Regions from separate parts of the Rhizobium sp. Pop5 genome, predicted to be linked through region 4. Evidence: predicted binding sites of a transcription regulator. Region 4 holds the regulator's gene; each other region holds the start of a gene.
What was found. Region 4 encodes PhoB, which activates phosphate uptake and scavenging genes when phosphate is short. Its sites were predicted from a motif close to TGTCATNNANCTGTCAT; they were not measured.

Region 1 (7,022 bases), 1.0 Mb from region 4:
GACCTTCAAGCCCGACCGCAACGAAGCACCCAACCTCTCCTTCGGCGCCGGCATCCATTTCTGCATCGGCGCACCGCTGGCACGGCTGGAGCTCAACGTCGTGCTGCCGATCCTGTTCCAGCGCCTGCCGAGTCTCAAGCTTGCCAAGACGCCCATCGTCAAGGACGTCTATCACTTCCACGGCCTCGATCGCCTGGATCTCGTCTGGTAGGCCGCCACATCAGCACCTGCAAACGAAAACGGCCGGTGTGCTCACAGCGCACCGGCCGTTTCTTTTCGCGGAGGGAATGCCGTATCAGCCGTAACGGCCCGTAATGTAATCTTCCGTGCGTTTGACCTTCGGCGACTGGAAGATTTCCGTGGTCGGGCCGTATTCGATCAACTCGCCCAAATACATGAAGGCGGTGTTGTCGGAGATACGGCTTGCCTGCTGCATGTTGTGCGTGACGATCACGATGGTGAACTCGCCCTTCAGCCGCGAGACCAGCTCTTCGACCTTGGCGGTCGAGATCGGGTCGAGGGCCGAGGTCGGCTCGTCGAGAAGCAGAACCTCAGGACGTAGCGCCACGCCGCGAGCGATGCAGAGACGCTGCTGCTGACCGCCAGAGAGGCCGAGGCCGCTACCCTTCAGCTTGTCCTTGACCTCATCCCAGAGAGCCGCCTGGCGCAGCGCCTGCTCGACCCGGACGTCCATATCGGCCTTGCCCAAGCGCTCGTGGTGGCGAATGCCGTATGCGATGTTGTCATAGATCGACATCGGAAACGGCACGGGCTTCTGGAAAACCATGCCAACACGGGCGCGCAGTTCATTCATCGAAAAACTCGGATCAAGGATATTCTTGCCGTCGAGCTTGATCGAGCCAGTCGCGCGCATCTTCGGATAGAGCATGTAGATGCGGTTGAGGATGCGCAGCAGCGTAGACTTGCCGCAGCCCGACGGACCGATCAGGGCCGAGACCTGGCGCTCGGGGAAGCTCAGGCTCACATCTTTGATCGCGTGGGCGTCGCCATAGTAGAAATTGACTTTCTCGAGAGTGATCTTGTCTTTGGCCCTCGCCTTTTCGGACTTGCTGACGGCATCGAAAGTATCTGAGGACTGAAGCATCATTTCCCGCCTTTTCGGTTCAGGACAGAGCGCGAAACGACGCTCAGAATCAAAACGACAGCGGTCATCACGAAGGCACCGGCCCAGGCGAGATTCTGCCATTGCTCATAGGGGCTCATAGCGAACTGGAAGATGACGACCGGAATGTTCGCTATCGGCTGCGACATATCCAGGCTCCAATACTGGTTGTTCAGAGCCGTGAAGAGGAGCGGCGCGGTTTCGCCCGAGATACGGGCAATGGCGAGCAGGATGCCGGTCAGAATACCCGTGGAAGCGGCGCGGTAGAGAATGTTGACCGTGACCTTCCAGCGCGGGATGCCGAGCGAAAGTGCCGCCTCGCGCATCACATCCGGAACCAGCCGCAACATCTCGTCGGTCGTGCGCACCACGACCGGCAGGAAGATGAAGGCAAGCGCAATGCCGCCTGCAAAGCCGGAGAAGCGCGCCGTCGGCCGGACGACCAGTTCATAGACGAACAGGCCGATGATGATCGACGGCGCCGAGAGCAGGATGTCGTTGACGAAGCGGATCGTCTCGCCAATCTTTTTGCCGCGGCTGAACTCCGACAGATAGGTGCCGGCGAGCACGCCGATCGGCGTGCCGATGACGACGGCGAGCGCGACCATCAGCAGGCTGCCCATGAAGGCGTTGGCGAGACCGCCACCGTCTTCGCCGGGCGGCGGCGTCATTTCGGTGACAAGACTGGGGCCTAGCGCCGACAGGCCGTGTATCAGCGTCGTCCAGAGGATCCAGACCAGAAAAACCAGGCCGAGCACGGTGGCGAGACCGCAGAGCGTCAGCGCAATCGCGCTGCCGATCTGGCGGCGGCGGTAGAGGGAGCCCGAATAGGTGGCCATGATTACTCTCCCCTCTGTTTTGCCATGCGCACCAGCATGAGCTTGGCGGCGGCCAGAACGATGAAGGTCACGACGAAAAGAATGAGGCCAAGCGCGGAGAGCGACGATCTGTAGAGATCGTCCGAGGCCTCGGCAAACTCGTTGGCGAGCGTCGCGGCGATCGAGGTGCCCGGCTCCATCAGCGACACGGCGATATTATGGGTGTTGCCGAGGACGAAGGTCACCGCCATGGTCTCTCCAAGCGCGCGGCCGAGCCCGAGGAAGATGCCGCCGACGACAGCGGTGCGCGTGTGCGGGATGACGATGTCACGCACCACTTCCCACTTGGTCGAACCCAGCGCATAGGCCGATTCCTTCAGTTGCGCAGGAACGACCAGAAAGACGTCGCGCATGACCGAGGAGATGAAGGGGATGATCATGATCGCCAGCACGATGCCCGACGTCAGCATGCCGATGCCCAGCGGAGCGCCCGAGAACAGCGCGCCGATCACCGGGATCGGGCCAAGCCAGTCGATCAGCACCGGCTGAACGTAATCCGACATGAAGGGGGCGAAGGTGAAAAGACCCCACATGCCGTAAATGATCGAAGGGATGCCGGCGAGAAGCTCGACGGCGCCGCCGATCGGGCCGCGGATGGAGCGCGGCGCGACTTCGGTGATGAAAACCGCAATACCGAGACTGACGGGAACGCCGATGATCATGGCAAGCGCCGAGGTGACCAGCGTGCCGTAGATCGGCACGAGACCCGCGAACTGCTGGGCAACCGGATCCCATTCCGTGCCGGTCAGAAAGCCAAACCCGAAGGTCCGGAACGCCTGAAGCCCGCCCAGGGTCATGGAGGTTGCGGCGGCAAGCAATGCTGCGAGAACAAACAGGCCGCAGCCCAAAACTATCCAATAGAAAATACGATCGCCGGTCGCGCCATCGCGACGCTTCACGCCCGCTCCGGAGGCAGGCAGCGATGCCAATGCTTCGCTCATATTATACGCTCGACTGCTTTGAGGGGGTATCAAAGTCAAATGTCAAAGGCATTCGGAGCGGAAAGCCTGGCTTCCCGCTCCGAACGCGTGTCCTGCAGGGATCAGCCCTTGAAGGAAGCCGTCCAGTAGTCCTCGATCTGCTTCACCAGGGTCTCCGGAAGCGGAACGTAATCGAGGGAGGAAGCTTCCTTCTGGCCGTTTTCGAGGGCCCACTTGAAGAAGGCGAAGGCAGCCTTGGAGCGTGCCGCGTCCTTCGGGTCCTTATACATGATCGCCCAGGTCGTGGCGGTCACCGGCCAGGCCTTTTCGCCCGGAGCGTTGGTCATGATCAGGTAGAAGTCCTGAGCCTTGGTCCATTCGGCGCTCGCAGCGGCAGCCGAGAAGCTTTCGGCGCTCGGCTTCGGGTACTGACCGGCCGCGTTCTGGATCAGAGCGTAAGGCAGTTTGTTCTGCAGGGCGTAGGCATATTCGACGTAGCCGATCGAATCCTTGACGCGGGTGACGTAAGCGGCAACGCCTTCGTTGCCCTTGCCGCCGATGCCGACCGGCCAGTTGACGGCGGTGCCCTCACCGACCTTGCTCTTCCAGTCCTCGTTGACCTTGGAGAAGTAGTTCGTCCAGTTGAAGGAGGTGCCCGAACCGTCCGAACGGTGAACGACGGCGATCTGGCTGTCGGGCAGCTTCAAGCCCGGGTTCAGATCGGCGATGGCCTTGTCGTTCCACTTGGTGACATTGCCGAGGTAGATGTCGGCGAGAACCTTACCGGTGAACTTCAGCTCGCCCGACTTGATGCCCTTGACGTTGATGACGGGCACGATGCCGCCGACAACGAGCGGGAACTGGCCGAAGCCGCCGTCGGACAGCTCCTTCGGCTCGAGCGGCTTGTCGGACGCGCCGAAGTCAACCGTTGCAGCCTTGATCTGAGCGATACCGCCGCCCGAGCCGATCGACTGATAGTTCAGCTTGTCGCCGGTCTGCTTGTTGTAGTCCGCAGACCACTTGGAGAGGACCGGATAGACGAAGGTGGAGCCGGCGCCGGTGATGTCGGCGGCGGACGCCGAAACTGCCAGCGCGGCAACCAGACCCGCGCCGAGGCAGGCCGAAAGGAGTGTCTTGGTGAGCATATGAAGCGCTTCCCTAATGGAATTGAAGGACAACGAGACCAGCACCATGGAGGGGGTGTCCATTGTCGGGGGCGCTGAAATTCCCGTCACACGAGGCGGGCTAGGCGCGTTTTATTGCAGTTTGATGACGGATTTTGACCGTTGAAACCGACTGAGAGGCCGTGCATCGAAGGCTGCGCCCGCAGTCTTTCCGCCGAATCCGGGATTTAACAAAGCCTTAGCAAAAACATTGGGATAGATTGACGCATCGCTGTGGTGGATTGCCGCAGCCATGGCCGAAAATGTCGCTCTCAGACGTCAGAATTAAATCCCGAGCCGACCTCCTCCGTCAAGGCAGCGACGGCGGAATCCAATGGGCACTAAGCGGCGGTCTCTTCCCGCAGCTTGGTGGATATGTCGCGCGCCGACATAGGCTTGCCCATCAGATAGCCTTGAAGCTGATCGCACCCGGCGTCTCGCAGGATCGCAGCCTGGCGGCTGTTCTCGATCCCTTCGGCGGTGACCGGAATCTGCAGAGCGGTCGCAAGCGAGATGGTTGCCCGAAGAACATCCGCGCCATTTGTAGCCTCGTCGAGAGCGGACACGAGCGATCGGTCGATCTTCATGCGATCAAAGCCGAACTGCCGCAATGCGCCGATGCTTGCGTAGCCGCAGCCAAAGTCATCGAGCGCGAACTTGATGCCGACGCGCTTGAGCTGGTCGATCGAGCGCCGGGCCTGATCCGGATTGGTGATCAGAACGCCTTCGGTGATCTCCAACGTCAGTCGATGCGGATCGAAATCGAGTTCCCGCAGGAGCGAGATCACCTCGGCGGCAAATTCCGGATTGCAGAGCTGGATCGGCGAGACATTCACCGACAACGCCAGGTCGGGCCAGTTCCTGGCATGTTCGATCGATGTTTTCAGCATGTGAGCGCCGAGCGCATCGATGAGGCCGCATCTCTCGGCGAGAGGGATGAAAATCTCCGGGCTGATATTGCCTGTCGCCGTTCTCCAGCGCGCCAGCGCTTCAAGACCCGTGACAGCACCGGTCGAGGCGGAGACGAGAGGTTGGAAAACGGCTTCGATCGCGCCATCATTGATGGCGCTCTTCAACTGCCCTTCCAGCTCGGCGATACGTTGGCGCTCACGGTCCAGCTCGAAATCGTACTCGACCGCCTGGCCACGGCCATTTGCCTTGGCGCGATAAAGAGCCATATCCGCTCTACGCAGGAGCTCCAGCGGCGACACGTCGGTTGTGCGTGCAGCGGTGCCGATGCTTGCTCCAACCTCGATCGTTCGTCCGTCGATTTTGAAGGGTTCGGCAAAGAGCGCCAGAATGGCTCTTTCCATCTCCTCGCCCGAGGCGGACCCGACCTGCACGAGCGCGAACTCGTCGCCTCCGAGCCGGGCCGCATCAACGACTTCGGGATGACAAGACATCAGGGCGGCCGAGACCATCCGGATCAAATCGTCCCCAACCGCATGCCCCCAGGCATCGTTGACGGCTTTGAAGCCATCGAGGTCGACCAGATGGAGGCGGCGTGGAGAACCCGAGTCTTCCAGCTCTTCCAGCAGGTTGAGAAGCCCATGTCTGTTCAACAGTCCGCTCAGGCTATCATGGGTGGCCTCGAAAAGCGCCGTTTGCGCCAATTGGTGCAGGCGTCGAGCCTCGGATGCGCCCACCAGCAGAACACCGGACAAGAACAGCATGAGGATGATGGTAGCGGCTGCAATATAAGGATAGACCTGATGGAATACGGCGCTTCCCGGCGCTTTGCTGGGCCAGACGAGATGGCCGATAACCTGACCCCACATGTCCTTGATCGGCGTGTCCAGCAGGCCCTGTTCGGGCGCGGCCGCAAGGCGCAACCCTTCAAGCTCGTGTTCGTTCGAAAGCGTGTCGAGAACTTCCGATGTGAATTCCTTGTAAAGGGTCAGGACGCTGAGCTTCGGCAGCTCGCCATCTATCGTGAACGGCTGGATTGCCTGTGACGCGATCACCGCGAGACCGTTTTCGGTCCTGATGAAATTGATGATCGGTGCCTGTCCCGGATCGGCGGCCGCGTTGATCTGCCGATAGAAGGCTTCACCGAAAAACGCGCCCGGCTGGAAAGGCTTGCCTTTTGCATAAGCGGAAATGATCGAAGACCCGTCAGGCCCAATCACGATCGCCCCGTCGTATAGCGGATAGTCCTCGCTGGTTTTCCCCCAGTTTTCATAGGCCCAATCGGCTGCAGTCGGAGATGAGGTCGCGCTATAGGCGTCGTCCCATACGGCGTTATCCCTTGTCGTCGCGCTAAGGCGACTGACAAAGGCCGCAATCGCCGCACGGGCGGCGCGATTGGCCCTGGCGTCGTCGATCTCGTTTGCCGACCGAGTCATCGTGATGACCACGTGGCTCATGAGGCCGGTCAGTAAGAGGGCGACGACAAGAAAGCAGACGGTTGTCGCAATGATGGAAAACGTCTGGGCTCGAACGTGCCTACCTGCAAGTTTCGACGACATGCAAATTCCGAGAAGATCGATTGCAAGGTCATGTCTATGGGGACGGCAGGAGACATCATGTCCGCAATGCGCTGCGGATAAGGTCTAGCATTTGACGATGTAGGCGGCGTTAATGCGAAAGATCAAAAGCGTTTTATCTGGCAAAGAGACGCGGCAATTCGCAGAAGAAACGGCTGCAGTCGCCGCAAAGCGGGACAGGCCCCGTGTCGTCGCCGGTTTGCGGGGCGCTGCTCAGACCTTGATCACATAGTCCTTGCGAGTCGTTTCAACGACTTCCCACGTTCCCTTGAAGCCGGGTCTCAAGATCATCCGGTCGCCCGCCTTCAGATGAACCGGTTCGCCGCCGTCCTCCGTCACGATCGAATAGCCGGAGAGCAGGCTGAAATATTCCCACTCGTCGTAGACGATCCGCCATTTTCCCGGCGTCGCCTCCCATATGCCGGAATAGAGGCCACCTTCGGCCTCCTCCA
Region 2 (7,022 bases), 380 kb from region 4:
GTCGACGACGACGGCGCGGTTCCTGGCGTCGAGCGAGGCTGTGGGTTCATCGAGGAGCAGGATCGTGTGATCGGTGATGAAGCCGCGGGCGATATTGACGCGCTGCTGTTCGCCGCCGGAGAAGGTGGCGGGTGGAAGCTGCCAGAGCGCCTCCGGCAGGTTGAGCTTGGCGAGCAGTGCGCCCGCCTTTTCCCGCGCAACGGCGGCTTCCTCGCCGCGCGCCACAAGCGGCTCGGCAACGACGTCGATCGCCGCCACGCGCGGTACGGTGCGCAGGAACTGGCTGACATAGCCGAGCGTATTGCGCCGCACGTTGAGCACTGTGCGCGGATCGGCGGAGGCAAGATCGACAATGCGCCCGTCATGGCGGATGAGGATCTGGCCCGTGTCGACGGCATAATTGCCGTAGATCATCTTGAGCAGCGAACTCTTCCCTATGCCCGAGGGACCGCCGAGCACGACACATTCGCCTGACGCAACCGAGAAGGCGACATCGGAAACGACAGGCAGCCTGATGCCGTCGCGCAGGTGCATGGTGAAGCTCTTCGAGACTTCGGAAACGACGAGGGGCGTTGGCATGATTATTCTTCCTTGTTCCGGACCTCAGACCTGCAGGATCGAGGAGACGAGCAGCTGCGTGTAAGGCTCTCTGGGATCGTCGAGCACGCGGTCGGTGAGCCCCTGTTCGATGACGTAGCCGTCCTTCATCACCATCATGCGGTGCGAGAGCAGGCGGGCGACGGCGAGATCGTGGGTGACGATGATGACCGAGAGGCCAAGATCGTTGACGAGGCCGCGCACGAGGTCGAGCAGACGGGCCTGCACCGAGACGTCGAGACCGCCGGTCGGCTCGTCCATGAAGACGAGGCGCGGGCCGGTGACGAGATTGCGGGCGATCTGCAGGCGCTGGCGCATGCCGCCGGAAAAGGCGCGCGGCTGGTCGTCGATGCGGTCGGCGTCGATTTCGACGCGCTCGAGCCAATCGATCGCCGAACCGCGGATCTTGCCGTAATGCCGGTCACCGATCGCCATCAGCCGTTCGCCGACATTGGCGCCCGCCGATACCGTCATGCGCAGCCCGTCAGCCGGGTTCTGGTGGACGAAGCCCCAGTCGGTGCGCATCAGGAAGCGCCGCTCGGCCTCGTTCATATGGTAGAGGTCGCGGTAGTTGCCGTCGCGCATGTGATATTCGACGCTGCCGGTGGTCGGCATCAGCCGGGTGGAGATGCAGTTCAGCAGCGTCGTCTTGCCCGAGCCGGATTCGCCGACGATGGCGAGCACTTCACCGGGCCAGAGCTCAAAGGAGACGTTCCTGCAGCCGATGCGGTTGCCGTAGAATTTCGAGAGGTCGTTGACCTTGAGAAGCGGTATATCGGTCATTCTGCAGCCTCCCGGGCCAGCATTTCGCCGGCATGCCCTTGCGCCCGGCGGTCTTCGCAATGATCGGTGTCGGAGCAGACGAACATGCGCCCGCCCTTGTCGTCGAGAATGACCTCATCAAGGTAGACGTCCTCTGCGCTGCAGAGCGCGCAGGGCTTGCCGAAGCGCTGGATCTCGAAGGGATGATCTTCAAAATCCAGGCTGACGACGTCGGTATGGGGCGGCACGGCATAGATGCGCTTTTCGCGTCCGGCGCCGAAGAGCTGCAGCGCTTCCGACTTGTGCATCTTCGGATTGTCGAATTTCGGCGTCGGCGAGGGATCCATGACGTAGCGACCATGCACCTTGACCGGATAGGCGTAGGTCGTGGCGATGCGGCCGTTGCGGGCGATATCTTCGTAGAGCTTCACATGCATGAGGCCGTATTCCTCAAGCGCATGCATCTTGCGCGTCTCGGTCTCGCGCGGCTCGAGGAAGCGCAGCGGCTCCGGGATCGGCACCTGATAGACGAGCACCTGGCCTGGCCCGAGCTTCTCTTCCGGAATGCGGTGGCGCGTCTGGATGATCGTCGCCTCTTTTGTATGCGTCGTCACCGCGACCTGGGCGACCTTCTGGAAGAAGGCGCGGATGGAAACGGCGTTGGTCGTGTCATCGGCGCCCTGGTCAATGACCTTCAGCACGTCATCAGGCCCGATGATCGAAGCCGTCACCTGCACGCCGCCGGTGCCCCAGCCATAGGGCATCGGCATTTCACGCGAGGCGAAGGGCACCTGGTAGCCGGGAATGGCGATCGCCTTCAGTATGGCGCGGCGGATCATCCGCTTGGTCTGTTCGTCGAGATAGGCGAAGTTGTAGCTGGCGAGATCGGTCATTCGGCGGCTTCCTTCATGTCTTCGCTGCCGTTGCGGGCGGCTTCGAATTCGCGGCGCATGCGGCGGACGAGATCGAGCTCGGCCTGGAAGTCCACATAATGCGGAAGCTTCAGGTGCTCGACGAAGCCTGTCGCCTGGACGTTGTCGGAATGGGAAATGACGAATTCCTCGTCCTGTGCCGGCGCGGTGATGTCCTCGCCGAGCTCTTCGGCGCGAAGCGCGCGATCGACCAGCGACATCGCCATCGCCTTGCGCTCGCTCTGGCCGAAGACCAAGCCGTAGCCGCGGGTGAATTGCGGCGGCGCCTTGGCGGAGCCTTTGAACTGGTTGACCATCTGGCATTCGGTGATCTGGATGGTGCCGAGCGAGATGGCGAAACCGAGCTCCGGCACGTCGAATTCCACCTCGACATCGCCGATGCGGATTTCACCGGTGAAGGGGTGGTTGCGGCCGTAGCCGCGCTGGGTGGAATAGCCGAGCGCCAGCAGGAAACCCTCGTCGCCGCGGGCAAGCGCCTGCAGGCGCAGATCCCGGGTCATCGGGAATTCCATCGGCTCGCGGGTGAGATCGCCGATCTCGTGATCTTCGGGCATGTCGCCGTCGGCCTCGATCAGGCCTTCCTCGCCGAGGATCTCGGAGACGCGCATGACGCGGCCGGTCTCGGCCGGACGCTGAGCCGGCGCATCGACCGCCTCATCCTGAAGCAACGAGGGATCGAGCAGCCGGTGGGTATAGTCGAAGGTCGGTCCAAGCAGCTGGCCGCCCGGCAGGTCCTTGTAGGTTGCCGAGATGCGGCGTTCGATCGTCATATCAGCCGTGTCTAGCGGCTTGGAATAGCCGAAGCGCGGCAGCGTCGTGCGATAGGCGCGCAGCAGGAAAATCGCCTCGATCATATCGCCGCGCGACTGGCGGATGGCCAGCGCTGCGAGCGCACGGTCGAAAAGCGAGGCCTCGGCCATGACGCGGTCGACGGCGAGCGCCAGCTGCGCCACGATCTGGTCGATGCCGATCGCCGGCAGCGAACGGTCGCCGCGGCGGCGGTCTGCAAGCAGGCGATGAGCATTGGCGATGGCGGCTTCGCCACCCTTGACGGCAACATACATGAGCTCAGATCTCCGTTGCTGTGATCTTGGTGGTGCGCGGCAGGCAGAGGAAACGTTCGCCCGATGTCAGCACGATGTCGATGCCACGCGGAAACAGCGCGCGGTTCTCGGTCCAGAGCCGCAGGAAGGTCTCCGGCAGGCCGACCGGCGCGATCTCGGTCACGCTCTGGATGCCGGGACCGATCAGCGCCAGCCCGCGCCCGCCGTCGAGCTCGGCGAGTTCGATGATGAGCGTCGTCGAGCGGTCGGGATATTCCTGCGTGCCTGAGGCAAAGAGGCCGAAGGGGCAAAGCGCAGTGCCGGTTTCCGTAAAGGCGAAGCGCGCCTCGGCCTTCTCCGTGGTCAGCGGCGCGCCGGTGTGGAAGCCGAGCCACTCCGGCACGGCGGATTTTGTCAGCCCCTGGGAAAGCCAGACTGGCGTGTCGTGGTCGCAAAGTGTGAGCGCGATCGCGCCGGCGGCAATGCCGAGCGGCACTGGCGGCGCGACATCGGGCTGAACGGTCTGGATTGTACCGGGACGGGCCATGCCGTCCATCAGCATCTTGAAGACGCTCTGGGCATGGAAGACCGGCTCCGCAAAGCCGCCGGTCAGGGCTTCTGTCCTGAGACCCATCAGTTGTCTCCCCGCACCATGGTGAAGAAATCGACCCGCGTCGCGGCCGTCTCGTCCGCCTTGCGGCGGTCGGCGGCGGCGATGCGTTGGGCGATTGGCGAAAGCAGCGCCTGCTCGACGAAGTCCTTCGTCGCTTCCTCCTGCCAGAGCGCATCGAAGATCGCCGCGAGCCGCGCCTTCTCACGATCCGTACCGAGCGCCTGCGCATGGCCGATGGAGCCTGACTCGAGCCGCACCGTGGCGCGCGTCACCGTCACTTCTCCGAGATTGAAGGGAGCCCCACCACCGCCGATGCGGCCGCGCACCATCACCAGACCGGTCTCCGGCCCGCGGACCGGATGTGCCGCGGGCTTTTCCGGCAATGCATCCCAGACCGCCGAGAGTTCGCTCCGTTCCGCCCGCGCCAGCAGATCGGCGGCGCGTTTGCGCCCGGATTCCGTCTGTGACGCAGCGTCATTCCTGTCCGCTGATATCATCGCCGCTTTCCTTTAAATGTCTATTGATATAGACAATTATACAAGCTATACTTACTCTTAAATCGGTGTCGTGACAAGCGTGTGACGTCGTGCGCAGGGCAGGGGCGGAATGGCAGGACTGAAGCAGGTGCAGAGGCAAACCGGCGTGGCGCTCTGGCGCCAGATCGCCGACCGGATTCGCGAGGGGATCAGCGCGGGAGCCTATGACGAAACGGGAATGGTGCCGCCGGAAACGGTTCTGGCGCTGCAGTTCGGCGTCAACAGGCATACGGTGCGCAGCGCGCTCGCAGCGCTGGCCCAGGAAGGCATCGTGCGTGCGGTACAAGGTCGCGGCACGCTGATCGAGCGCAAGGAGCGGCTGAATTTCCCGATCACCCGGCGCACGCGCTTCACCGCCGGCATCGGCGATCAGGCGCGCGAGATGCGAAGCCTTCTGCTCGACGAGACAGAGGAGGAGGCGAGCGCCGAGGTTGCCCGCTGGCTGGGCCTGAAACAGGGCGAGCAGGTGATCAGGTTGGAAACCTTGCGCCATGCCGACAGACGGCCGGTTTCAAAAGCGACAAGCTGGTTTCCCGCTGCACGATTCACTGGGATCGGCGAGGCCTACCGCAAGCACGAATCGATCACCAAGGCTTTCGCAGAACTCGGCCTGTCGGACTATGTCAGGGCCACGACCGAGGTGACGGCCGCCCATGCGGGCACATCAGATCTCGCTGATCTGGGACTCACCCCCGGCGCGATCCTGCTGATCGCCAAGGCGATGAATACCGATCTCGACGGCATGCCGGTGCAATATTCGATCAGCCGCTTTGCCGCCGACCGAGTGCAGTTCACCATCGAGAGCTGAGGCTCGGAATTGAGGCAGGGCGTGCCGACCGGTCCGGCGACACGCCTCACCGGACTCAGTGTGCGCCCGACATATCGCCGAGCACTTCCTTGGAAGCTACAGTCGAATCCGCGTTCAGCTTGTAGACCATCGGAACGCCGGTCGCGAGGTTGAGGGCGAGGATGCCTTCTTTGCTCAGCTTGTCGAGCACCATGACCAGCGAGCGCAGCGAATTGCCGTGGGCGGCGACCAGCACCTTTTCGCCACGCAGCACGCGCGGCAGGATCTCGGTGAGATAGTAGGGCCAGACGCGGGCGCCGGTGTCGCGCAGGCTTTCACCACCCGGAGGCGGCACGTCATAGGAACGGCGCCAGATATGCACCTGTTCCTCGCCCCATTTTGCGCGCGCATCGTCCTTGTTGAGGCCGGAAAGGTCGCCGTAGTCGCGTTCGTTCAGCGCCTGGTCGCGGATCGTCTCGAGATCAGGCTGGCCGACCTTGTCGAGGATGAGTTTTAGCGTGTGCTGCGCGCGCACCAGCGCCGAGGTATAGGCGACGTCGAATTTGATCCCGTATTCGGCAAGTGCGGTGCCGCCGGCATTGGCTTCCTGGATGCCGAGCTCGGTCAGATCGGGATCCTTCCAGCCGGTGAAGAGATTCTTCAGGTTCCAATCGCTCTGGCCGTGGCGAACGAGGACGAGGGTACCGCTCATGAATATGCCTCCGTAATATCCTTATTGGGAAGAAAGCCCGAGCACGTCGAGCATGGAATAGAGACCCGGCTTCTTGTCGCGCGCCCAAAGCGCCGCCTTGATGGCGCCGCGCGCGAAGATCGAGCGGTCGGCAGCACTGTGCGACAAAGTGACGATTTCACCTTCGCCGGCAAAAAGCACGGAATGTTCGCCGATGACGGAGCCGCCGCGCAACGTCGCAAAACCGATCGTACCGGCTTCGCGGGCACCGGTATGGCCGTCGCGGACCCTGACCGATTTCGAGGCGAGATCGATATTGCGGCCCTTGGCTGCGGCCTCGCCGAGGAGAAGCGCTGTGCCGGACGGTGCGTCCACCTTGTGTTTGTGGTGCATTTCCAGGATCTCGATATCCCAATCAACAGGCTCAAGCGCTCGCGCTGCCTGCTGGGTCAGCACGCTGAGCAGATTGACGCCGAGGCTCATATTGCCCGACTTGACGATGCGGGCATGACGGGCCGCCGCGGCGATCTTAGCATCGTCGTCTGCAGAGCAGCCGGTCGTCCCGATGACATGGACGATGCGGGCCTGTGCGGCAAGGCCGGAGAATTCCACTGTTGCGACGGGCGAGGTGAAGTCGAGCACGCCCTCGGCATGCAGGAAGGCCTGGAGCGGATCGTCGCCGATGATGATGCCGTTCGGCCCGAGACCGGCGATCTCGCCGGCATCCTTGCCCAGGAAGGACGAGCCGGGACGCTCGACCGCGGCATGAAGTGTGGCGCCCTCGATGGAATGGATCAGCCGGATCAGCGTCTGCCCCATGCGCCCTGCTGCGCCGACCACCACCAGTTTCATCGCAGCATCGCTCATGTCGGTCTCTTGATCCGGTCAGTTTGAATCGGAGGCCGAAGGCCTCTGCAGATTGTTGAGGCGAGCGTAAAGACCGTCGCTGACCTTCGCAAGCGTCTCGTGATTGCCTTCCTCGACGACCCGGCCCTGCTGCATGACAACGATCTTGTCGGCGCGCACCACGGTCGAAAGCCGATGGGCGATCACGACGACGG
Region 3 (7,022 bases), 600 kb from region 4:
CCAGAGCAACGATGTGATGACGGCCGCCGAGCGGCAGACGGCGCTGGAGCGTGTCTCCATCCGCAATTCCATCAACAATCTCAGGACCTTCCCCGATATCAAGGCGCTCGAAGAAGCAGGAAAAATGCATCTTCACGGCGCCTGGTTCGATATTTCGACGGGCGAGCTCTGGGTCATGGACGCCGAGACGCGCGATTTCATTCGTCCCGAAATTTAGGGACTTGCCGCTTTATCAGTTTTTTAACAATTGATGCTAAGGTTGCGGTCTATTGGTCGCGCATGACCGACGTTTTGATCACCGTGGCGATTGGCGATGAAGTTCGAAACCATCAAAAGGGTCATCCTGGCCGCCATCATGCTGCCTTTCGTCTTCATGCTGATTGAAGGCGTCGTCGTCATCCGCTCTTCGCTCAGACAATACAGGGATCTCGAAAAGGACCGGCAGTTCGCCGACGTGCTCGCCCGCGGCGGGTCCATCGCCGCCACGGAGATCCTCAGTGAAATTGGCGCCACCCGCCTCTACCTCGCACGTCCCAATAGCAGCACTGCCGCCGACATGCAGAGAAGCCGGGTGATGCTCGATCGCGAGCGCAGCGCCTTCTATGCCAGCCTGCCCCCCCGCGATACGCTCGAGGAGGGGCTCGCGGGCGAATTATCGATTCTCAGCCTTGCCTATAGCCGCATCGTCGCCGCACGTAGCGCCGTCGACCAGGGCCTTTACGCCGGTAGCGATCCCGGCTCTATCTATTGGTATGCGGCCCTCAAGCAGCTTGCCGTTGTCGATGCGCTTTCACCACGGATCAGCGATCCGGTGCTGCTCGAAAAATCCAACCAGCTGATGGGTATCCTGCTGACCTATTACGGCGAAAGGCTGATTACCGGCGTCGGCACCCGCTACCTTGATCATGGCGTCTCTGCCAGATTTCCGGTGGAGTTGTTCATACAGGGCAAAGTCATGCTCGGTGAGGGCATGGATCACATGGTCTTCCATTCAACGGCGCCGATCGTGCGCGATATCGTTGCCTATCTCGGCCGCAGCGACCAGGTGAAGGCGAATGCGATCACCGATGCCATCCTTGCCGGATCGCGGCCGACGCGTGAAGTGCGCGACGTCTGGGCCACTGCGCAGAGCGAACGCATGGCCTTTCTGCAGCAGAAGATGGTCGAAGCCGCAAAAGATATTCACGAGACCGGCGAAAGCCTTTCGACGCGCTCGCACATTCACCTGACGCTGATCCTGTCGCTGTGCGCCGGCCTGCTCATTCTCGCCACATTGGTGATGCTGCTGGCGGCAAGGGGCCTGCGCTTGATCGACCGGTTGACGCGGGACCGCGAGATGTTGGTAGGCGAATTGCGCAACGCCGCTCAAATCGATCTTCTAACAGGCCTTTACAACAGGCGCGGCTTCGAGGTCGCGGCATCTGCGCTCCTCACACAGGCCGAGCATGGCTCGCGCTGGATTTCCGTGGTGCTTTTCGACCTTGATCATTTCAAGAAGGTCAACGACGCCTACGGTCATGATGCCGGCGATGCCGTGCTACGGCATGTCGCGGGCGTCGCGCGCGAGAATTTCCGCTTCTTCGATCTGCTGGTGCGCCATGGCGGCGAGGAGTTCCTGGCGCTTCTGCCGGATTCGACGCCTGACGATGCCGCAATCGTTGCCGAGTGCGTGCGGCTGGCGATCGAGGCTGCGGAAATTCCCTTGCCGAGCGGCGAACTTCTCAAGGTCACGGCGAGCTTCGGATGCGCCGGTCGGGCAAATGACGCCTTCAACCGGAATTTCGAGGACCTGGTTAAGCGCGCCGATCTGGCGCTCTACGCCGCCAAAGCCTCTGGCCGCAATTGCGTCGTGTCGGGACCGACCGTGCCGGTGGCGCCACAGGAAGAACGACGCAAGACGGCGTCCGGCGGTGGTTTCGATTCTCGCATATGAAAAACGCCGCATATCGCAGCGGCGTTTTGAGGTGTCACTATCGATAAAGGCTTATCTGCCGTCGATCTGCTGGCCGATATAGGCGATCGCCTGTTGGTAGACGCTTGCGGCGTTCCAGCCCTGAATAGCAACGAAATTCGGTTCTCCCGGCTGATAGCCGGCGCCGGCGCGCCAGCCATGGCCCTTGAGGAAATTTGCGGTCGAGGCGAGCGCATCGGCGCGGGAACCGACCATATCGACGCGGCCATCGCCATCGCCATCGGCGCCGAAGCGTACGACGTTGCGCGGCAGGAACTGCGTCTGGCCGATTTCACCATGGGCAGCGCCCCTGGCCTGCGGGCTGAGATAACCCTCGGAAACGAGCTGGAGTGCCGCATAGAGCTGGTCGGTGAAATATTCCGAACGGCGGCAGTCATAGGCAAGGGTTGATACAGCCGACATCGTATGTTGGTTGCCCATGTAGCTGCCGAAACCGGTCTCCATGCCCCAAATTGCGATCAGCGGGCCGGCCGGAACGCCGAAACGGCGCTCGATCGAGGCGAAGAGCGCCTGGTTGGCGGCTTTCATCGAACGGCCGCGGGAAATGACGGCTGCACCGCCGCGCTTCTGCATGAAAGCGTCGAAGGAAAGCTTGAAGCTTTTCTGACCGCGGTCGGCGGCGATCGTCGGCTTGTTATAGCTGACATTGGCGAAGGCTCGGCTAAGGACCGATTGGCTGACGCCGTTGGCCGCTGCCGTCTGCTTGAAATCGGCAACCCAGGCGTCAAAGCCGGCGCTGGTATTGCCGCATTGCGCGCCCTGCGCGAACGCCGGTACCGCATGGAGGACGCCCATTGCCGCGGCGGCCGCCAGAATCAATTTTGTCATGCGCATTGAGAAACCCCGCTCTCGATCTGCATAGCTTTTTGGCCGGGCAAGAGAATGCCAGCCACTCGCGATTTTGTCACGATCACCTTTTAGCAAGCACTTATACGGCTGCATCTGGCCGAAAAGCCCCGCTCGTCGAGCAGGGCTTAGCATCTTATGGTTTACAAATGGTATCAGGCTGCCTGCTTGCGCGGCTTGACGAGGCCGCGATTGACGAGCAGCTCGGCGATCTGGATGGCATTCAGCGCCGCGCCCTTGCGCAGGTTGTCGGAGACCACCCACATGTTGAGGCCGTTTTCAACAGTCGCGTCCTCGCGGATGCGCGAGATATAGGTCGCGTCCTCGCCGGCGGATTCATACGGCGTGATATAGCCGCCGTTCTCGCGCTTGTCGATGACGAGGCAGCCGGGTGCGTCGCGCAGGATGTCGCGGGCCTGGTCGGCGGTGATCTCGTTTTCGAACTCGATGTTGACCGATTCCGAATGGCCGATGAAGACAGGAACGCGCACCGCCGTGCAGGTTACCTTGATCTTCGGGTCGAGCATCTTCTTCGTCTCGGCCAGCACCTTCCACTCTTCCTTCGTGTAGCCGTCCTCCATGAAGGAGTCGATGTGCGGGATGACGTTGAAGGCGATGCGCTTGGTGAACTTTTTGTTCTCGATCGGATCGGCAACGAAGACGGCGCGCGTCTGGTTGAACAGCTCATCCATGCCGTCCTTGCCGGCGCCGGAGACCGACTGGTAAGTCGATACGACGACGCGCTTGATCTTGGCGAAGTCGTGCAGCGGCTTCAGCGCGACCACCAGCTGGGCGGTCGAGCAATTCGGGTTGGCGATGATGTTACGCTTGGTAAACTGCGTGATGGCGTCGGGGTTCACTTCCGGCACGATCAGCGGTACATCGGCGTCGTAGCGCCAGGCCGAGGAATTGTCGATGACGACGCAGCCCTGCTGACCGATCTTCGGCGAGAACTTCTTGGAGACCTCGCCGCCAGCCGACATCAGGCAGATATCGGTATCGGAGAAATCGTAATTTTCCAGATTGGAGACCTTCAGCGTCCGGTCACCGTAGGAAACTTCGGTGCCCTGCGAACGCGCGGAGGCGAGCGCCACGACCTCATCGGCGGGGAAGCCTCGTTCGGAGAGGATGTTGAGCATCTCCCGGCCGACATTTCCGGTGGCTCCCGCAACTGCTACTTTGAAACCCATTTCTCAAGCTCTCTTTCTCTTCTCTCCTCTGTCCGGTGAGGGGGAAAGGCGCGAATAATCGCGTCTTCCTGTCCCCAGCCGAGCCGGGGAGAGAGCGGCAGGCCAGAGACGTCAGACGGTTTTCGTCGTCGTTTTGGCCTTGGTTTTGGAAGAAACCGGAACGGCAATATCCACCCCAGCAACCCGTGCCCGGTCATTGCATTCGGCAATGGCGTGTTCGTCGCGAACCATGGAGATTCCTTTTCCGCTGTTGCTCTTAGAAGGTTTTCCACAGGAGTCAAGGTTTTTGCTTGGAGTGTTCGCGGTCGGGAGGAGCGGCCTAGGTCCTGCGACCTTTTGTCATCCCGCTGTCATCCCCGGCAGGTATCCCGGCCCGATTGGCAATTGTCTGCAACGAAAACGGGGGTTTTCCATGCGTACGCTTCTCGCCGCCTTTGCGGCCACCACCATCCTCGCGGGCGCCGCTGAGGCGACGACGGTCTATCCGCTTGACCGCGCCACGATTCTCGTCGGCTCGCCGTTCGACTTCAAGGTCGAGCTCAACAAGCAGGTCAAGCCTGAAGACGTGAAGATCACGGTCAACGGCCAGGATTACAAGACCGTTCTCGGGGGCGAGGCGCAGTTCGTCGAGTTGGAAAAGGGTAAGGAAGACAAGGCTCTCGGCTCCGCTCTCCTGCTGCGCGGCCTGAAGATTTCTGCTCCCGGCGCCTACAAGGTCGAGGTCGCCGCCGGCGACGAGACGAAGTCCGTCACCTGGAACGTTTACGAGACCGCCGGCCAGCCGAAGGCCAAGAACATCATCTTCCTGCTCGGCGACGGCCTTTCCGTCGCGCACCGCACCGCCGCCCGCATCATGTCCAAGGGCATGACCGAGGGTAAGGCCAACGGCCGCCTGAACATGGACGACCTCGACCATATGGCCTTCATCGGCACGTCGGCGACGAACGCGGTTTCCACGGACTCGGCCAATACGATGTCGGCCTACATGACGGGTCACAAGACCGCCGTCAACGCGCTCGGCGTCTATGCGGACCGCACGCCGGCCTCGCTCGACGATCCGCGTGTCGAAACCTTCGCGGAAGCTCTTCGCCGCACGACCAAGAAGTCGATCGGCATCGTTGCGACGGCTGAGGTCGAAGACGCCACGCCGGCTGCAGTCGTTTCCCATACCCGCAACCGCAGCGACAAGGCCGAGGTCGTCGGCATGCTGCTCGACGTCAAGCCGGAAGTCCTGCTCGGCGGTGGCTCGGCCTATTTCCTCGGCAAAGAGGTCGCCGGTTCCAAGCGCAAGGACAACCAGGATTACATCAAGCTGTTCCAGGATGCCGGTTACAAGCTCGCTACCGACAGGAACGAACTTGCAGCCAACGCATCGGCTGAAGGCAAACTCCTCGGTCTCTTCCACACCGGCAACATGGACGTTACGCTCGATCGCGAATTCCTGAAGAAGGGCACCGTCGACAAGTTCCCGAACCAGCCGGGCCTCGTCGAAATGACTAAGGTTGCGCTCGACCGCCTCTCGAAGAATCCGGAAGGTTTCTTCCTGATGGTCGAAGGCTCCTCGATCGACAAGATGTCCCATCCGCTCGATTGGGATCGCGCCGTCTTCGAAACCATCGAATTCGACCAGGCGATCGGCGTTGCCCGCGAATTTCAGAAGGCCCATCCCGATACGCTGATCGTCGTCACCGGCGACCACACCCATGGCGTATCGATCATCGGCACTGTCGATGACGAGAAGCCCGGCACTGAGATGCGCGAAAAGGTCGGGACCTACGCCGAAGCCGGCTTCCCGAACTACAAGGATGAAAACGGCGATGGCTACCCCGACAAGGTCGACGTCAGCCGCCGTCTGTTCCTGAGCGCTAACAACGGCCCTGACCACTACGAGACCTTCCGTCCGAAGCTCGACGGTCCGTTCGTTCCGGCTGTCCAGAACGAAAAGAAGGAATATGTCGCCAACGAGCAGTACAAGGATGTTCCCGGCGCGGTCTTCGTCCAGGGCAACCTTCCCAAGGGCAGCGAAAGCGGCGTCCATGCGGTCGACGACGTCGTATTGCAGTCGGCCGGTCCGGGTTCGGAAGAATTCCATGGCTACATGGAACAGAGCGACGTCTATCGCGTGCTTGCCGACACCTTTGCGCTCGGCGTCAAGCAGACGAACTGACCTGAAGTCGATCCTGCAGGACCGCTTGCCGGTCCTGCCCCTTTCATCGATCCTGATCCCGGCCGATTACAGCGCCGCGCGTCTTTCAGACGCGCAAAAGCACGATGCTAGAGGCCAGGATTTGCTTCCTGGAGGTCGCCATGGACATATTCTCTTCGCTGCATCTCAGCCGCCGTCGGCTGATCGGCGCTGCCGTCGCGCTTCCCTTCACCGCTTCCTTCGTTCGTGCCGCCGATCCGTCACTGAGTTTCAATGAACTCTACGGCAAGTTCGGCGTGCTCGGCCTCGAATTCTCCGACAAGGTGAAGCGCCTTGCCGGCCAGGAAATTAGCATGAAAGGCTTCATGGCGCCGCCGCTGAAGGCCGAGGCGCAGTTCTTCGTGCTCACCGAAGTGCCGATGTCGCTCTGCCCCTTCTGCTCCTCGGATGCCGACTGGCCTGACAATATCGTCGTTGTCTATCTCTCGGAAAAGCAGACCTTCGTGCAGCCGCGCCAGACGATCGAAGTGCGCGGCACGCTGGAATACGGCTCCTGGACGGATCCGGAAACCGGCTTCGTCAGCCTGCTGCGCATTCGCCAGGCCGAATATTCGGCCGTCTGAACCAATATGCTCGCTCTCGATATCGAAAATCTTGCCGTCAACTTCCCGGGTCTGTCCTCGCCGGCGCTGGCGATCGGCCGCCTGTCGATCGATGCCGGCAGCAGGGTCGCCATCACCGGCGCGTCCGGCTCCGGCAAGAGCACCTTCGTCAATGCCATCACCGGGCTGGAGCGGACGCGGCAGGGCCGCATCCGCTGGAACGGCGAGGATATAGCGGGTTTTTCCGAAAGCCGCCGCGACCGGTT
Region 4 (7,022 bases):
CTCTGATATCCTCGATCACATCGGGATAACGATCCTTCAACGAGGCGAGGCCCTGGCGGAAAACCAGCGCGACGTCGCGCACATGCTGAAGGAAGCCATCGGCGAGGATGATGTCGAGCACGGCGCTGCCGACGGCCATGGCGAGCGGATTGCCGCCATAGGTCGAACCATGCGTACCGGCCTTCATGCCGGAAGCGGCCTCTGCTGTGGCAAGGCAGGCGCCGAGCGGGAAACCGCCACCGATGCCCTTGGCGACAGCCATGATGTCGGGAGTGATGCCCGACCATTCGTGGGCGAAGAGCTTGCCGGTGCGGCCAACGCCGGTCTGAACTTCGTCGAGGATCAGCAGCAGGCCCTTCTCGTCGCAGATCTGGCGAAGCGCCTTCATGAACTCGTTGGTGGCAGGACGGACACCGCCCTCGCCCTGCACCGGTTCGATGAGGATTGCGGCCGTGGCATCGGTGACCGCAGCGCGGACCGCTTCGATATCGCCGAAAGGCACCTGATCGAAGCCCGGCGCCTTGGGGCCGAAGCCTTCGAGATATTTCTCCTGGCCGCCCGCGGCGATCGTCGCGAGCGTCCGGCCGTGGAAAGCGCCCTCGAAGGTGATGACATGGAACCGCTCGGGATGGCCCTTGGAAAACTGGTAGCGGCGCGCCGTCTTGATCGCGCATTCGAGCGCTTCCGCACCCGAATTGGTGAAGAAAACCTTGTCGGCGAAGGTGGCGTCCGTCAGGCGCTTTGCCAGGCGCTCCTGACCCGGGATTTCATAAATGTTCGAGAGGTGCCAGACCTTGTCGGCCTGCTCCTTCAGCGCGCCCACAACATGCGGATTGCTGTGGCCGACCGATGTGACGGCGACGCCGGCGCCAAAATCGAGATATCGCTCGCCGCTTTCGGTGATCAGCCACACGCCCTCGCCTCGCTCGAACCGCAGCGGGGCACGAGAATAGGTGTCATAAAGCGGCGCGGCTTCAGCCATGGCGCGATCTCCTGATCTAAAAGTTATGGGGCAACTGACTCCGGCTAAGAAACCAGGCCCGAAAAATCAAAAATGCCGCCTCGCGGCGGCAAGCGGTACTATTTCCTTTTCGCGCTGCAATGTCAACAAAACTGCGCCCTTAGCGCATGCAGCAAGCGTGTACAGCGGCATTTCAAGTCTTCAACAGGCATTATTGCAGAAATGACACGCAGGGGCAGCAAGTTGGGGAAAACCCGAAATTCGATTCATCCGGATTCACGCGACTCTTGTCACGGAGTCAGCCTCACACTAGGTTAAAGTTCAATTACTAGACTGCATGCGGCGGAACTAGTCACCAAAATTGATCAGGCGTTTCTTGTTTCGGAGGCTTCCGGGACAACGGTGAGGGATTCTGCCATCACCAACGCAAAAGGTGGAGACAGGGCATGAACTGGACAGACGAGCGGGTCGAAAAACTCAAGAAGCTTTGGTCCGAAGGGCTGAGCGCCAGCCAGATCGCGGCGCAGCTTGGCGGAGTGAGCAGGAATGCTGTCATCGGCAAGGTTCATCGACTGAGCCTTCCGGGCCGCGCCAAGGCCGGCGGCACGGCCACGACGGCGCGAGCGCCCAAGCGTACTACGTCGGCGCCGCGCGCCCCGAACTATGCCTCGCGCATCGCCACCCGCACCGTTACCCGCCAGCAGGGCGCAACGATGCTGAAGGAAGAGATCGAGATCGAAACGATCGAGGAAATGGAATACGTGCCGAAGGGCAACGTGGTTGTGCCGATTTCCCGCCGTCTCGGCCTGACGGAGCTTACCGAGCGCACCTGCAAGTGGCCGGTCGGCGATCCGCTGAAGGAAGACTTCCATTTCTGCGGCTGCGAATCCCCCGACAACTCGCCCTATTGCAGCTATCATCAGCGGCTTGCCTACCAGCCGGTCAACGAGCGCCGCAGGGCAGCAGCCCGCGTCAGCTGAGCGTGTGACATCGCTGGACATCAGAAACGGGCCGAGCGGCCCGTTTTTTTATGGAGCTTTACGGAAGCTCAGGTTTTGGATTGTCGATCAAGTCGGCGCGTGCAGACCCTCGGCAGAATGGCGAGGATGACATCGCGGGTTTTGCCAGGATTGTCAGCGGTTAGAATGGAAGCCCTCAGGCTTCCATCGAATAGCCGGCGCCGCGGACGGTGCGGATAACGTCCTGCATGTTGGAAAAGTTCAGCGCCTTGCGCAGGCGGCCGACATGGACGTCGACGGTGCGCTCGTCGACATAGATGTCGTGGCCCCAGACGCCGTCCAAAAGCTGCGACCGGGAGAAGACCCGGCCCGGCGACGACATCAGGAATTCCAGCAGGCGGAATTCGGTGGGGCCGAGGCGGACTTCGCGGCTCTTGCGATGGACGCGATGGGTTTCGCGGTCGAGTTCGATATCGCCGCATTTCAGCACCGTCGACAGAACCTCCGGACGGGCACGGCGTAGCATCGCCTTGACGCGGGCGACGAGCTCGGGGGTCGAGAAGGGCTTGACGACGTAATCATCGGCGCCCGTCGAAAGCCCGCGGACGCGCTCGCTTTCTTCGCCGCGCGCCGTCAGCATGATGATCGGCAGGCGCTCGGTTTCCGGCCGCATGCGCAGGCGCCGGCAGAGCTCGATGCCGGAGACGCCGGGCAGCATCCAGTCGAGGATGAGAAGGTCGGGCGTGCGCTCCTGAAGCCTGATTTCGGCTTCGTCGCCTCGAAGGATGGTATCGACCTCGAAACCTTCTGCTTCGAGATTGTAGCGAAGAAGCACGCTGAGCGCTTCTTCGTCTTCAACAACTGCAACTCTCGGGATCATGCGTGTCGGTCTCCTCGCGCATGATCCTTAAACCGGGGGTGATTTAAGCAATGCATCCTGCGCAAATTCAGAATTGGCTGCGACCTGTTTGCGCGCCCGGATGGGCGCGCACGCGATCTTCTGGTCCGGGCGACTGGTCCGGAACCGTTATTCCGTAACCGCGCCAACGGTGTTGGCGCTGTCGTCCTTCGGACGATCACCTTCCGGCTGTGCGCCGGTTGCCATGTAGTAGATCGTCTCGGCGATGTTGGTGGCGTGGTCGCCGATGCGCTCGATGTTCTTGGCACAGAAGAGAAGATGCGTGCAGCTCGTGATGTTGCGCGGATCTTCCATCATGTAGGTGAGGAGTTCGCGGAACAGCGACGTGTACATCGCGTCGATCTCGTTGTCGCGTTCGCGGATCGCATTCGCCTTGTCGGCGGCGCGCGTCGTGTAGACGTCGAGCACTTCCTTGAGCTGGACGAGCGCCAGTTCGGACAGATGCTCCAGGCCGCGGGCGAGCTTGCGGGGAACGCCGGTGCTCTGGACGGCGATGACGCGCTTGGCGGTGTTCTTGCCGAGGTCGCCGACGCGTTCGAGATCGGCGGCGATCCGGATCGAACCCATGATTTCGCGCAGGTCCGAGGCCATCGGCTGACGGCGGGCGATGGTGACGATCGCCTTGTCGCCGATCTCGCGTTCGGCGTGATCGAGGATCACGTCGTCGGAGATGACTTTCTGCGCCAGCGCGGTATCGCCGTTGACGAGAGCGCGGACGGATTCGCTGACCATCTGCTCGGCCAGGCCGCCCATTTCGGAAATCCGCCTGGACAGGAACTTCAGATCATCATCATAAGCGGAAAAAATATGTGTCGATGCCATGGGGCTTTATCCTCGAATAACGGGAAGGCTTCGTGTCGCCAAAATCAGCCGAAGCGACCCATGATGTAGTCCTGGGTACGCGGATCGTCCGGATTGGTGAACATCTTGTCGGTGTCGTTCTCCTCGACGAGATTGCCGAGGTGGAACATGGCGGTGCGCTGCGAAACGCGCGCGGCCTGCTGCATGGAGTGCGTAACGATGACGATCGTGTAATTTTCGCGCAGCTCGTGGATCAGCTCTTCGACCTTGGCGGTGGCGATCGGGTCGAGCGCCGAGCAGGGCTCGTCCATCAGGATGACTTCGGGGCTGACGGCGACGGCGCGCGCAATGCAGAGGCGCTGCTGCTGACCGCCCGACAGGCCGGTGCCGGATTCGTGCACGCGGTCTTTGACCTCGTTCCAGAGGCCGGCGCGCTGCAGGCTGGTCTCGACGATCTGGTCGAGATCGGCCTTCGACTTGGCAAGGCCATGGATGCGCGGGCCGTAGGAGACGTTCTCATAGATCGACTTCGGGAACGGGTTCGGCTTCTGGAAGACCATGCCGACGCGGGCGCGAAGTTCGACGACGTCGATATCGGGATCATAGATATCGTCGCTGTCGAGCGTGATCTTGCCGGTGACGCGGCAGCCGTCGATCGTGTCGTTCATGCGGTTAAGGCTCCGCAGGAAGGTCGACTTGCCGCAGCCCGAGGGGCCGATCAGCGCGGTTACGGTGTTTTCGCGGATGTTCAGGTTCACGTCGAAAAGCGCGCGCTTCTCGCCATAGTAAACCGAGACATCCTGGCCGATCATCTTATAAGGGACGTTGCTCATCTTCCGATCCAGCGCCTTTTCAACTGCTGCTTCCGTCAACATGTTCATGATGTTTAACTCCGTTTACCAGCGGCGCTCGAAGCGACGACGCAAGAGGATGGCGCCCATGTTCATGACGATCAGGAACAGGAGCAGGACGATGATGGCACCCGAAGTACGCTCCACGAAGGCACGTTCGGCCTCGTTTGCCCACATATAGACCTGTACGGGCAGAGCCGTCGAGGGATCGAGCGGTGTCGCCGGCGCGTTGGCGACGAAGGCGACCATGCCGATGAGCAGCAGCGGCGCGGTCTCACCGAGCGCATGCGCCAGGCCGATGATCGTGCCTGTGAGAATACCGGGCATTGCGAGCGGCAGGACGTGGTGGAAGACCATCTGCATTTTCGAGGCGCCGAGGCCGAGGGCTGCGGCGCGGATCGACGGCGGCACGGCGCGCAGAGCCGCACGCGTCGCGATGATGATCGTCGGCAAAGTCATCAGCGTCAGCACCAGGCCACCGACCAGCGAAGCCGAACGCGGCATGCCGACGAAGTTGATGAACACGGAAAGACCGAGCAGACCATAGACGATGGAGGGAACGGCGGCGAGGTTGTTGATGTTGACCTCGATCAGGTCCGTCAGCCGGTTCTTCGGCGCAAACTCCTCGAGATAAATCGAGGCGGCAACGCCGATCGGCAGCGAAAGTGCCAGAACGATCAGCATCAGGTAGAGCGAGCCGATGAGGGCGACGCCGAGGCCTGCGGCCTCCGGACGGCTGGAGTTGCCGTTGACGAAGAGGCCGGTGTTGAACTGCTTATGGAGAGCGCCGCTCGCCTTCAGCTCGTTCATCCAACCAACCTGCTTGTCGTTGACCTTGCGGTTCTTCTCATCGACCGAGAGATCGATCTGGCCCTTGTTGGCGCTATCGACATTAGCGTCCGCGAGCACCGTGACATTGACGGTCTTGCCGATGATCGACGGGTCGGCGACGACCATGTCGCGCAGTTGGATCGGCGCGCCCTTGGAGAGCATGGCCGTTGCGTCGCGCACGTCAGGCTTGCTTGAGGCATTGATGTTCAGTTGCTTGACGATCGCGTCACGCAGCAGAACCGGGTAGTTGGCGGCGACCAGAACCGAAGGGTCGGTCGCACGCTTGTTGTTCGGGTCGATCGTCTTCTCGGTGAATTCGATCGGCAGCGTGATCGCCGTCTGCTGGAAGGCGGTGTAGCCCTTGCCGATCACCGTCCACAGCAGGATGAAGAGGAAGACGAGGCCGAAAGCGATGGCGGCGATGCCGTAGGCCTGGAACCGGCGCTCGGCGGCGTAGCGGCGCTTGATACCGATATCGCGGCGTGGAGGTGCCTTGGAGACGGTGACGCCTGATGTGGGAGAAACAATATCCGTCATTCGTACTGCTCCCGGTATTTGCGCACGATGTAGAGCGCATAGATGTTGAGGCAAAGCGTGATGCAGAACAGCGTGATGCCCAGTGCGAAAGCGACCAGCGTCTGCGGCGAGGTGAACTCAAGGTCGCCTGTCAGCTGGTTGACGATCTTGACGGTCACCGTCGTCATCGGCTCGAAGGGGTTGATCTGGATGCGGGCGGCAACACCTGCGGCCAGCACCACGATCATGGTTTCGCCGATGGCGCGCGAGGCTGTCATCAGCAATGCGCCGACGATGCCGGGAAGTGCTGCCGGCAACACCACCTTCTTGATGGTTTCGGAGCGTGTGGCGCCAAGACCGAGCGAACCGTCACGCAGCGCCCGCGGCACGGCTGTGATGATATCGTCCGACAGCGAAGACACGTAGGGGATCAGCATGATGCCCATGACGATGCCGGCCGTCAGAACGCTCTGCGCCTGGATGAAATTGGTGTAGCTGCCGGAGAGCAAGCCGCTGATCTGAGCGGAGAAATCGCGCAGGAATGGGCCGACGGTGACGAGGGCGAAGAAGCCGTAGACGATCGTCGGAATGCCGGCGAGCACTTCAAGCAGCGGCTTGGCAACGCCGCGCAGCTTCGGCGAGGCGTATTCGGCCATGTAGATGGCGGCGAACAGACCGACCGGCACGGCGACCAGCATGGCGACCAAGCCGATATAGAGCGTGCCGAGCAGCAGCGGGATGAGGCCGAACTGACCGAAGGATGAGCTGCCGGCACCGGCAAAGCGCGGATCCCAGACGGTGCCGAAGAAAAAGTCGCCGGCGGGAACGGCTGCAAAGAAGCGGGCGGCTTCCGACAGCATCGAAAGCACGATGCCGATCGTCGTCAGGATGGCGATCGAGGAGGCGAGCAGCAGGCCCCAGAGCATGACGCGCTCGACGCGGTTGCGGGCGCGAAAGCGCGGAGCAATGGCCCGCAGCGCGTAGAAGGCGCCGGCGACGGCAAGAGCGAAGACGATCACCGTCATGGCGAGACGGCTCGTCACGCTCATAGCATTGAGCTTCTTGGCAGCGTCGAGCATGTAAGGCTGCGGCTGGCCGGCGAGCGGCACGCCCTTTTCGCTGAGCTTGGCCTGCAGGGCAGCGGGATCTGTCGCCACCGCCGCCGTTTCGTCCGGTGTCAGCAT

Region 1: pstS (phosphate ABC transporter substrate-binding protein PstS) is a predicted target of PhoB. The motif match lies at 4,180-4,196, and genes of this name have one in related genera.
Region 2: phnF (phosphonate metabolism transcriptional regulator PhnF) is a predicted target of PhoB. The motif match lies at 4,515-4,531, and genes of this name have one in related genera.
Region 3: NE852_RS21630 (alkaline phosphatase) is a predicted target of PhoB. The motif match lies at 4,346-4,362, and genes of this name have one in related genera.

The regions. Positions count from the first base shown of each region.
Region 1 is NZ_CP099399.1:1,183,019-1,190,040, reverse strand. Features, by position in the region: gene NE852_RS08000 (cytochrome P450) at 1-211, shown strand, start outside; gene pstB (phosphate ABC transporter ATP-binding protein PstB) at 296-1,105, opposite strand; gene pstA (phosphate ABC transporter permease PstA) at 1,105-1,962, opposite strand; gene pstC (phosphate ABC transporter permease subunit PstC) at 1,965-2,942, opposite strand; gene pstS (phosphate ABC transporter substrate-binding protein PstS) at 3,044-4,066, opposite strand; gene NE852_RS07975 (bifunctional diguanylate cyclase/phosphodiesterase) at 4,426-6,552, opposite strand; gene NE852_RS07970 (cupin domain-containing protein) at 6,784-7,022, opposite strand, start outside.
Region 2 is NZ_CP099399.1:4,189,237-4,196,258, forward strand. Features, by position in the region: gene phnL (phosphonate C-P lyase system protein PhnL) at 1-579, opposite strand, end outside; gene phnK (phosphonate C-P lyase system protein PhnK) at 604-1,380, opposite strand; gene NE852_RS22640 (alpha-D-ribose 1-methylphosphonate 5-phosphate C-P-lyase PhnJ) at 1,377-2,252, opposite strand; gene NE852_RS22645 (carbon-phosphorus lyase complex subunit PhnI) at 2,249-3,355, opposite strand; gene phnH (phosphonate C-P lyase system protein PhnH) at 3,360-3,968, opposite strand; gene phnG (phosphonate C-P lyase system protein PhnG) at 3,968-4,444, opposite strand; gene phnF (phosphonate metabolism transcriptional regulator PhnF) at 4,554-5,291, shown strand; gene NE852_RS22665 (2,3-bisphosphoglycerate-dependent phosphoglycerate mutase) at 5,347-5,982, opposite strand; gene dapB (4-hydroxy-tetrahydrodipicolinate reductase) at 6,004-6,828, opposite strand; gene NE852_RS22675 (ABC transporter ATP-binding protein) at 6,847-7,022, opposite strand, start outside.
Region 3 is NZ_CP099399.1:3,965,310-3,972,331, reverse strand. Features, by position in the region: gene NE852_RS21650 (carbonic anhydrase) at 1-217, shown strand, start outside; gene NE852_RS21645 (GGDEF domain-containing protein) at 314-1,933, shown strand; gene NE852_RS21640 (lytic transglycosylase domain-containing protein) at 1,985-2,806, opposite strand; gene NE852_RS21635 (aspartate-semialdehyde dehydrogenase) at 2,974-4,008, opposite strand; partial or broken gene NE852_RS32775 (hypothetical protein) at 4,120-4,299, opposite strand; gene NE852_RS21630 (alkaline phosphatase) at 4,421-6,175, shown strand; gene NE852_RS21625 (hypothetical protein) at 6,316-6,777, shown strand; gene NE852_RS21620 (ABC transporter ATP-binding protein) at 6,784-7,022, shown strand, end outside.
Region 4 is NZ_CP099399.1:139,330-146,351, reverse strand. Features, by position in the region: gene NE852_RS02890 (aspartate aminotransferase family protein) at 1-982, opposite strand, end outside; gene NE852_RS02885 (GcrA family cell cycle regulator) at 1,408-1,941, shown strand; gene phoB (phosphate regulon transcriptional regulator PhoB) at 2,117-2,800, opposite strand; gene phoU (phosphate signaling complex protein PhoU) at 2,948-3,661, opposite strand; gene pstB (phosphate ABC transporter ATP-binding protein PstB) at 3,706-4,521, opposite strand; gene pstA (phosphate ABC transporter permease PstA) at 4,537-5,859, opposite strand; gene pstC (phosphate ABC transporter permease subunit PstC) at 5,856-7,022, opposite strand, start outside.